4 regions of the Acidovorax sp. GW458-11-26-14-TSB4 genome follow, and region 2 is predicted to be linked to each of the others. Evidence: predicted binding sites of a transcription regulator. Region 2 holds the regulator's gene; each other region holds the start of a gene.
The links. Region 2 encodes sigma-54, which starts transcription at its own class of promoters, with help from an activator protein. Its sites were predicted from a motif close to TGGCANGNAANCTGCTTT; they were not measured.
Positions count from the first base shown of each region.

Region 1: the regulator sigma-54 is predicted to act here: its motif matches at 1,068-1,085, upstream of glnA (type I glutamate--ammonia ligase).
Region 3: the regulator sigma-54 is predicted to act here: its motif matches at 1,046-1,063, upstream of AC07X5_RS28665 (ANTAR domain-containing response regulator).
Region 4: the regulator sigma-54 is predicted to act here: its motif matches at 1,485-1,502, upstream of nirB (nitrite reductase large subunit NirB).

Region 1 covers NZ_JBWKYR010000038.1:24,894-27,092, forward strand. The annotation lists gene glnA (type I glutamate--ammonia ligase) at 1-1,018, opposite strand, end outside; gene AC07X5_RS31620 (competence/damage-inducible protein A) at 1,192-2,022, opposite strand; gene AC07X5_RS31625 (EI24 domain-containing protein) at 2,019-2,199, opposite strand, start outside.
Region 2 covers NZ_JBWKYR010000007.1:17,119-19,317, forward strand. The annotation lists gene lptB (LPS export ABC transporter ATP-binding protein) at 1-335, shown strand, start outside; gene AC07X5_RS16005 (RNA polymerase factor sigma-54) at 399-2,000, shown strand; gene AC07X5_RS16010 (VOC family protein) at 2,001-2,199, opposite strand, start outside.
Region 3 covers NZ_JBWKYR010000025.1:42,921-45,119, reverse strand. The annotation lists gene AC07X5_RS28670 (CmpA/NrtA family ABC transporter substrate-binding protein) at 1-28, opposite strand, end outside; gene AC07X5_RS28665 (ANTAR domain-containing response regulator) at 410-1,036, opposite strand; gene AC07X5_RS28660 (branched-chain amino acid ABC transporter substrate-binding protein) at 1,244-2,199, shown strand, end outside.
Region 4 covers NZ_JBWKYR010000025.1:13,538-15,736, forward strand. The annotation lists gene nirB (nitrite reductase large subunit NirB) at 1-1,269, opposite strand, end outside; gene AC07X5_RS28545 (ABC transporter permease) at 1,631-2,199, opposite strand, start outside.

The DNA.
Region 1 (2,199 bases), on a different contig from region 2:
GGGCCGAGTAGGCCAGTTTCACAGGGGCTTCGAAGCCGGGCACCAGGCGCTTGTACGAGTTCGTGCCGGGGTTGGTGATGGCGTTCAGGGCACGGGCGTGCTTGATGATGCCGCCGATATAGTACAGCGCGAAGTCCGACAGGCCGGCGTAGCCGTCGCCTGCGAACAGGTTCTTGCCGTCCTTCCAGATGGACTGGTGCACGTGCATGCCGGAGCCGTTGTCGCCGGCGTAGGGCTTGGGCATGAAGGTGGCGGTCTTGCCGTAGGCGTTGGCCACGTTCCAGACCACGTACTTCAGGACCTGCGTCCAGTCGGCGCGCTCGACCAGCGTGCTGAACTTGGTGCCGATTTCGTTCTGGCCTGCGCCCGCCACTTCGTGGTGGAACACTTCGACCGGGATGCCCAGGGATTCGAGGATCAGGGACATTTCAGCGCGCATGTCCTGCGTGCTGTCGACCGGAGGCACGGGGAAGTAGCCACCCTTGACGGTGGGACGGTGGCCGCGGTTGCCGCCTTCGAGCTTGGCGCCCGAATTCCAGGGGGCCTCGTACTCTTCGATCTCGAACATGACCTTGCCGGGTTCGTTGGACCAGCGCACGCCGTCGAAGATGAAGAATTCTGGCTCGGGACCGAAGAAGGCGGTGTCGCCCAGGCCGGAGGCCTTGAGGTAGGCTTCGGCGCGCTTGGCGATGGAGCGAGGGTCGCGGTCGTAGGCCTTGCCGTCACCGGGTTCGATCACGTCGCACTGCAGGAACAGCGTGGTTTCTTCGAAGAAGGGGTCGATGTTGGCGGTGTTGGGGTCGGGCATGAGTTGCATGTCCGAGGCTTCGATGCCCTTCCAGCCGGCCACCGACGAACCGTCGAATGCGTGGCCCGACGTGAACTTGTCTTCATCGAAGTGGGAAACCGGCACGGTCACGTGCTGTTCCTTGCCCCGGGTGTCGGTAAAACGGAAGTCAACGAACTTGACTTCGTTTTCCTTCACCATGTTCATCACGTCTGCAACGGTCTTGGCCATCAGGTTCTCCTGGGTAAAGCGCTTGTTGAAAAAAGAATTTGCCGAAATAAAAGCAGTTTGCGTGCCAGCGGGGTGCAATCACCGCACTATCGCGGAGCAGCAGCCCGGCCTGGGGTCCGGCAGGAACAGCCGAATGCACAAGTTTGGTGCACAACAACCACCCCCATTGCACATCACAGGTTGCGCACCATTTCGGGGCCAAGTTCTGCACCAAATTCGTGCAGTCCTTTTTGAAGGTCCATCCATGCTGCGGGAAGTGCCTGCGCCGGGCCTTTGACACCCAGTTCGATATGCCGCCCGTATTGTGGATGATCCACGCTGGGCAAACTGAACACCCGAACGCCTTGGTGTGATTTTTCGATCTGCTCCATGAGCGGAGTGAGTGCCGCCTCCATGGCGCCGAACACCACCACCGAATGCTCGGTCTGGGGCGTGCGGTTGAAGTGCGCTGCGTACAGGGTGTCCAGCACCGACTCGATCATGGGCCAGGCCATCACGGGGAAGCCCGGCACGAAGTGCACCGCCCCGCCCTGCCCGCCCGGGCTGGCGCAGCTGAAGCCGGGGATCTTGTTGTAGGGGTTGGGGATGATCTGCGCCCCCGCCGGGAACATGCCCATGTTGAGCCGGTGCACATTGTCGTGGCGCTCGGGCTCGTAGGGCAGGCCCTGCTCGCGCGCAACGTCCTGCATGCGCTCGCGGATCAGGCGCTCGGCCTCGGGGTGCAGCGCCAGATCCACTCCAAGCGCCCGCGCGGCGCACTGGCGTGTGTGGTCGTCCGGCGTGGCGCCGATGCCGCCGCACGAGAACACCACGTCGCCCGAGGCAAAGGCGCGCTGCAGCGTGGCCGTGATGCGCGCCGGATCGTCACCCACGTAGTCGGCATACGACAGGGCCAGGCCGCGCGCGGCCAGCAGCTCGATGGCCTTGGGCATGTGCTTGTCGGCACGCTTGCCCGAGAGGATTTCGTCGCCGACGATGATGAGGCCGAAGATGGGAGTGGTCATGGGGTGCGGGGATCGGTGGAGGGCATATCGGGCGCGGGCAGGCTGGCTGCCGGCACCTCGGGCACAGGTGGCGCCGCCTCCTGGATCGCAGGCGCAGGCGCCAGCGCATCCAGCGGCAGGCGCGAAGGCACGGGCAGGGTGGCGCGCACCTCGTCCTCGCGCAGCTCCTGCAGCGCC
Region 2 (2,199 bases):
GCGCCTCGCCCGCGCTCGCCCTGTCTGGTGGCGAGCGCCGCCGGGTGGAGATCGCCCGCGCGCTGGCCACGCAGCCGCGCTTCATCCTGCTCGACGAGCCCTTTGCCGGCATCGACCCCATTGCGGTGATCGAGATCCAGCGCATCATCGGCTTCCTCAAGGCCCGCGGCATCGGCGTGCTCATCACCGACCACAACGTGCGCGAGACGCTGGGCATCTGCGACCACGCCTTCATCATCAGCGACGGCCACGTGCTGGCCCAGGGCACCCCCTCCGAAATCGTCGACAACGCCGAAGTGCGCCGGGTGTACCTGGGTGAACACTTCCGCATGTAGCAGACCGATGGACTGTACGTTTGCCATGCACCTGCGTTTGCGGCAGCCCCCGGGGGCTGTGCGATGAAGCCCGGCCTGTCGCTGCGCGTATCGCAGCACCTGGCGCTCACGCCGCAGCTGCAGCAATCCATCCGGCTGCTGCAGCTGTCCACGCTGGAACTGGGCCAGGAGGTCGAGCAGATGCTCGACGAAAACCCGTTCCTCGAACGCAATGCCGATGAGGCGCCGCGCGAGGAATTCGGGGTGGAGACGGCCGATGCGCCGGCGCAGTCCGACGACTACAGCTCCGACGAGGCGGTCTACTCCAACGCCCCGGGCAGCAATACATCGAGCGAATCCGTGGCCGACACCTCCCCGGGCGATGCGGAGCTGGGCAGCAGCGCCAGCGATGAACCGGACTGGAGCGGTGACGGCACCGTGGATGTGTCGCCCAACGATGCCGAGTGGGGCGGCGATGCGCCGGCCCGCACGCGCAACGATGCCGAGGGCGACGAAGCCGACGCCACCGAGCTGGCGCGCTCGCACGAATCTCTCACCGCCTTCCTGCACCGCCAGGCGCTGTCGCTGCGCCTGTCCGAGGTGGACAGTGCGGCGCTGCGCTTCCTGATCGAGTCGCTCAACGACGACGGCTACCTCGAAGAGCCCCTGGAAGAGCTGGCCATCGCGCTGGCGGGCCCGGACGACCTGGAGCAGATCGAGGAACTGGTGCACCGCTTCACCGTGGCCCTGCGCCTGCTGCAGAACCTGGAGCCCGTGGGCGTGGGCGCCCGCAACCTGGGCGAATGCCTGACCTTGCAGCTCGCGGCCCTGGCCGCCGACGAGGACAGCGATGCCGACCCCGACACCGTGCAGACCGCGCTGCGCGTGTGCCAGCAGCCGTTGGAGATGCTGGCGCGCCGCGACATCCGCCGCCTGACGCAGCTGTGCGGCGACGGCGAGGAGCGCACGCGCGCCGCCATGGCCCTGATCGCCCGGCTGGAGCCGCGCCCGGGGCGCAAGTTCGTGGACGTGGAGCGCAACATCATCGTGCCCGACGTCATCGTGCGCAAGGCCGGCCGTGCCAATGGCCGCGACGGCCAGCACAACTTCATCGTGGCCCTGAACCCCGACGTGATGCCGCGCCTGCGCGTGCACGACATCTATGCCGGCGCCCTGCGCGGCCACAAGGGCGGCGAGGGCCACCAGGCCATGCAGCAGCGCCTGCAGGAGGCGCGCTGGTTCATCAAGAACATCCAGCAGCGCTTCGACACCATCCTGCGCGTCTCGCGTGCCATCGTCGAGCGGCAAAAGAGCTTCTTCACCCATGGCGAGTTGGCCATGCGCCCGCTGGTGCTGCGCGACATCGCCGATGAGCTGGGCCTGCACGAGTCCACCATCAGCCGCGTGACCACGGCCAAGTACATGTCCACGCCCATCGGCACCTACGAGCTCAAGTACTTCTTCGGCTCGGGCCTGGGCACCGAGACCGGCGGCAATGCATCGAGCACGGCCGTGCGTGCCCTCATCAAGCAGTTCGTCGCGGCCGAAAGCCCGGCCAAGCCGCTGTCGGACAGCCAGATCGCCGAGATGCTCAAGGAGCAGGGCATCGAGTGCGCGCGCCGCACCGTGGCCAAGTACCGCGAGGCGCTCAAGATCGCCCCGGCCAACCTGCGCAAGGCGCTCTGATCAGGCCGGCTTGCGGAACGCCCGGCTGGAGATGCTGACGGTATTGCCGTCCGGGTCCTTGGCGTTGGCGAAGGCATAGCCGTTGGCCTGGTGCGTGGGGCCGAACTCCAGCCCCTGCGACAGAGCATGGGCCTTGAAGGCCTCCACGTCCGGGACATGGAAGCACAGCTTCACCCCTGCCTGGCCCAGCTTCACGCTT
Region 3 (2,199 bases), on a different contig from region 2:
TGAGACTGGTTTTGAGCAGATCGGTCATGGGGCTTCCCTGGTGGCGTAGAAAACAAAAAAGGCGTCCCCCCGGCGCAAGGCTGCTGCGGCTCGAAAGCCATGCAGCGCCTAGCGCGGGTGGGACGCCTCTGTCCGGTGCGAGGGGGAGTTGTCCGCCGTTGGCCACATCCCCGCTCATCGAAGACCTTCGTTGGTCTCACACCAACCGATGCAAGCCCTGTGCCAGCTCTCTCCAGCCTCGGTGTACTCTGCTTTTCATAGCGGCAGATCATTGCCAGTAGGGCCTTCAGGGCAAAGCGCGGCATGGCTTGGCGCGCTTGCGTGCCTGGCATCGGCATGCACAGGTTTTGTGCGGTGCACCACCACGGGGTGGGTGGTGGCGGGAGTGGTGCGGGCGATGGCGCGGGGGTCAGCCCAGCAGGTCGGCTACGTCCAGCATGCGCTGCGCCACGTCCACGAGCTTGAGGCCCTTGTCCATGGCCGTCTTGCGCAGCTTTTCGTACGCGGCCTGCTCGCTCAGGCCCTGGCGCTGCATCAAGAGGCCCTTGGCGCGGTCGATGGTCTTGCGGTCCTTGAGCTCGGTCTTGGCATCGGCCAGTTCGGCGCGCAGCGCCTGCTCGTGCTGGAAACGCGCCATCGCCACGTCCAGGATGGGGCGTATGCGCTGGGGTGCCAGGCCGGCCACGATGTACGCCGACACCCCGGCGGCCACGGCCGCCTTCACGTGCGAGGTGTCCTCGTCGTTGGTGAACATGACGATGGGGCGGCGCTCGTTGCGCGTGGCCATCACCACATGCTCCAGCGCATCGCGCGCCTCGCTTTCCGCGTCCACGATGATCAGGTCGGGCTGCAATTGCGCCAGGCGCTCGCTGAGGAACACGTCGGCCGGCAGGGTGGCCACGAGGTTGAAATTGTTCTCCAGCAGGCCGATGCGCAGCGCCCGCGAGCGCTCTGCCTGCAGCAGGGCGTGCTCGTCGTCGGGGTCGGCGACCGCCAGATCGGGGGCGACCACCACTATGCGCAAGGCCTCGTTCATGCCGTCAGCATAGCAAGATTTGCGCCACAAATTGGTGCGCGGGGCTGGTGCAGGCAGGGGTCTACCCTGGGTTTTGCAACCCGCGCGGCTCCGGGGGCCTGAAACTTGCTAATAGAGTGAGTATTGGGAGGGCATACCCGATAGCGCCTCTTTGCGGCGTCGCATATACATCCGGACACATTGACATACAGATTTGGAGTTTCCTGCATGAACCAGTCCATCGACCGGCGCCGATTCCCGGCCCACCTGGCCTTCGCCGCTGTGGCCGCCACCGCCTTGTTGGCAGGCTGCGGCAAAGTGCCCGACACCATCAAGATCGGGGTGGCCCAGCCCCTGAGCGGGCCCCTGGCCGCCCTGGGGCAGGACCTGCTCAACGGCGTCAACCTGGCAGTGGCCGAGCTCAACAAGGGCGGCTACAGCGTGGACGGTAAGGTGGTGAAGCTGGAGGTGGTGCCGGTGGACGACCGGGCCGATGCCGCCACCGGCAAGACCGTGGCACAGCAACTGGTGGATTCGGGCGTGGTCGCCGTCATCGGCCACCTCAACTCGGGTGTGAGCATCGAGACCGCTCCCATCTACGCGGCCAAGGACATCCCGCAGATCGCCATCTCCACCAACCCCAAGTTCACGCAGCTGGGCTTTCCCACCACCTTCCGCATGGTGGCCAACGACACGCTGCAGGCGCGTGCCATCGGCTCGTTCGCCGCCACGCAGCTGGGTGCCAGCCGCTATGCCGCGCTGGACGACGGCACGCCTTACGGCAAGGGCCTGGCCGATGGCGCGGCCGAGCAGCTCAAGGCCGAGAAGAAGGAAGTCGTGGTGCGCAAGTCCTTCGACGACAAGACCACGGCCTTCGACGCCCTGGCCGGCGAGCTCAAGGCCGCCAAGGTGGAGGTCATCGTCTCCACCCTCAACGACTTCCAGGCCATCGCCCTGCTGGAAGCCCTCAAGAAGGTCGACCACACCAAGGTGCGCCTGCTTGGCGGCGACACCATCAAGACCACCGACATGGCCAAGGGCGCCGGCATCGTGGAGGGCATCTACGCCACCTCGCCGGTGCTGGAGGCCAAGGAGTTCGCCACCGGCAAGCCTTTCCTCGAAAAGTACGTGGCCGAATTCAAGAAGCCCCCGGCCTACGGCGGCCACTACAGCTACGACAGCAC
Region 4 (2,199 bases), on a different contig from region 2:
GCACGAGCAGATCTGCGCCGTATCGGGCAGGGCATCCACGCCCAGGCCGGGTTTGGCCTTGCCGTCGCTGGAGGGAAAGATCAGGAACTCGGGGTCCTCGGGCAAGGTGATGCCGTTCAGGGCCATCTGCAGCAGCGTGCCGTACTCGGTGGCGTCGCCGATCAGCACGGCGCCCAGCAATTGCTTGCCGTCCTCGCTGATGACGATCTTCTTGTAGACCTGGCGGCGCTCGTCCACGTACTGGCAGGTGCGGCTGTGCGGGGTCTTGCCATGGGCGTCGCCGATGCTGGCCACGTCCACGCCCATGAGCTTGAGCTTGGTGCTCATGTCGGCGCCGACGAAGGCGGCATCGGCCTCGCCGGCGATGTGGCGGGCCGCCACGCGGGCCATGTCATAACCCGGCGCCACCAGACCGAAGGTCTGCTCGTTCCACGACGCGCATTCGCCGATGGCGTAAACGTCGTGGTCGCTGGTGCGGCAGGCGCTGTCGATGGCCACGCCGCCGCGCGGGCCGATGGCCAGCAGGCTCTGGCGCGCCAGCTCATCGCGCGGGCGGATGCCGGCGGAGAAGACGATCATGTCAGTCTCCAGCCAGGTGCCGTCGGCGAACACCATGCGGTGGCGCGCGCGGGCGCCGTCGGTGATCTCCTGGGTGTTGCGGCCGGTGTGCACCTGCACGCCCAACTCCTCGATCTTGGCGCGCAGCACGCGGCCGCCGCCCTCGTCCACCTGCACGGCCATGAGCCGGGGGGCGAACTCGACCACATGGGTTTCCAGACCCATGTCGCGCAGCGCCTTGGCGCATTCCAGGCCCAGCAGGCCGCCGCCCACGACCACGCCGGTCTTGGACTTGGCACCCGAGGCCAGCATGGCCTCCAGGTCTTCGATGGTGCGGTAGACGAAGCAGTGCTCGCGCTCGCGCCCCGGCACCTGGGGTACAAAGGGGTTGGAGCCGGTGGCCAGCACCAGCTTGTCGTAGTGCAGCACCTCGCCGTCCACCGTGGTCACGGTGCGGATGCGGCGGTCCACCGATGCGGCCCGCGCCGCCAGGCGCAAGGTGAAGCCGGTGCGCTCGAAGAAGCCGGGTTCGACCAGGGAGAGTTGCTCGGCCGTGGTGCCGCTGAAGAAGGCGGAGAGATGCACCCGGTCGTACGCGGGGCGCGGCTCCTCGCACAGCACAGTGACTTCGACGCCGGTCATGCCGGTCTCGGCCAGGCTTTCGAGGAACTTGTGGCCGACCATGCCGTGGCCAATGAGAACGATCTTCATCATGCTTGCTCATCCTGCAAGGACCCGGGGAACCAGGGGCACAGGATGCGCCGTGCCGTACCACGGCACTGCACACCCTCCGCGGAACCACGGGCGTGGGTTGGAACTTCCAGGCAAGCGGCGGCGAACGCCATGGCTTGCCCGGGTGTTCCGCCATCATTAGCGGAGGGGTTGTTATCGGACCGCAGGCAGCTTTACCGGCGGACACGCTGTGTTGAGCAAAATGCGTGCCGGCTTTTTGAAGAAGGGTTCTCCCCTGTGGCAGCTGCAGGGATGCATGTCCAAGCGCCTCGCTGCGGTGCAGCACGTCACCAAATTGGGGCGCAGGGCGGCGGGTCTGCCGCCCTGCGCCGGTGCCGCATCACTCGTGGCGCAATGCGTCGATCGGGTCCATGCGCGCGGCACGGCGCGCTGGGAAGTAGCCGAACACCACGCCGATGCCGGCCGAGAACACGAAGGACAGCAGGTTCACGCCCGGGTTGAACAGGTAGGGCACGCCCATCAGCACCGACAGGCCCAGCGATGCCACGGTGGCCAGCACGATGCCGGCCAACCCGCCCAGCGCGGCCAGCACCACCGCCTCGATGAGGAACTGCAGCAGCACCTCGCGCTCGAGCGCGCCGATGGCCAGGCGCAACCCGATCTCGCGGGTGCGCTCGGTCACGCTCACGAGCATGATGTTCATGATGCCGATGCCACCCACCAGCAGGCTCACCGCCGCCACGGCGCCGAGCAAGGTGGTCATGACCTTGGTGGTGCCCGAAAGGGCCTCGCCCAGCTGCTTGGTGTCGAGCACGTTGAAGTTGTCCTCGTCGGTGTCGGAGAGCTTGCGCAGCTCGCGCAGCAGCTGGGTCAGGCTGGCCTTCACGCGCTCGGGCTCGCTGCCGTCCTTCATCGATACCAAGAGGGTGTTCACGCGCACATTGCCCG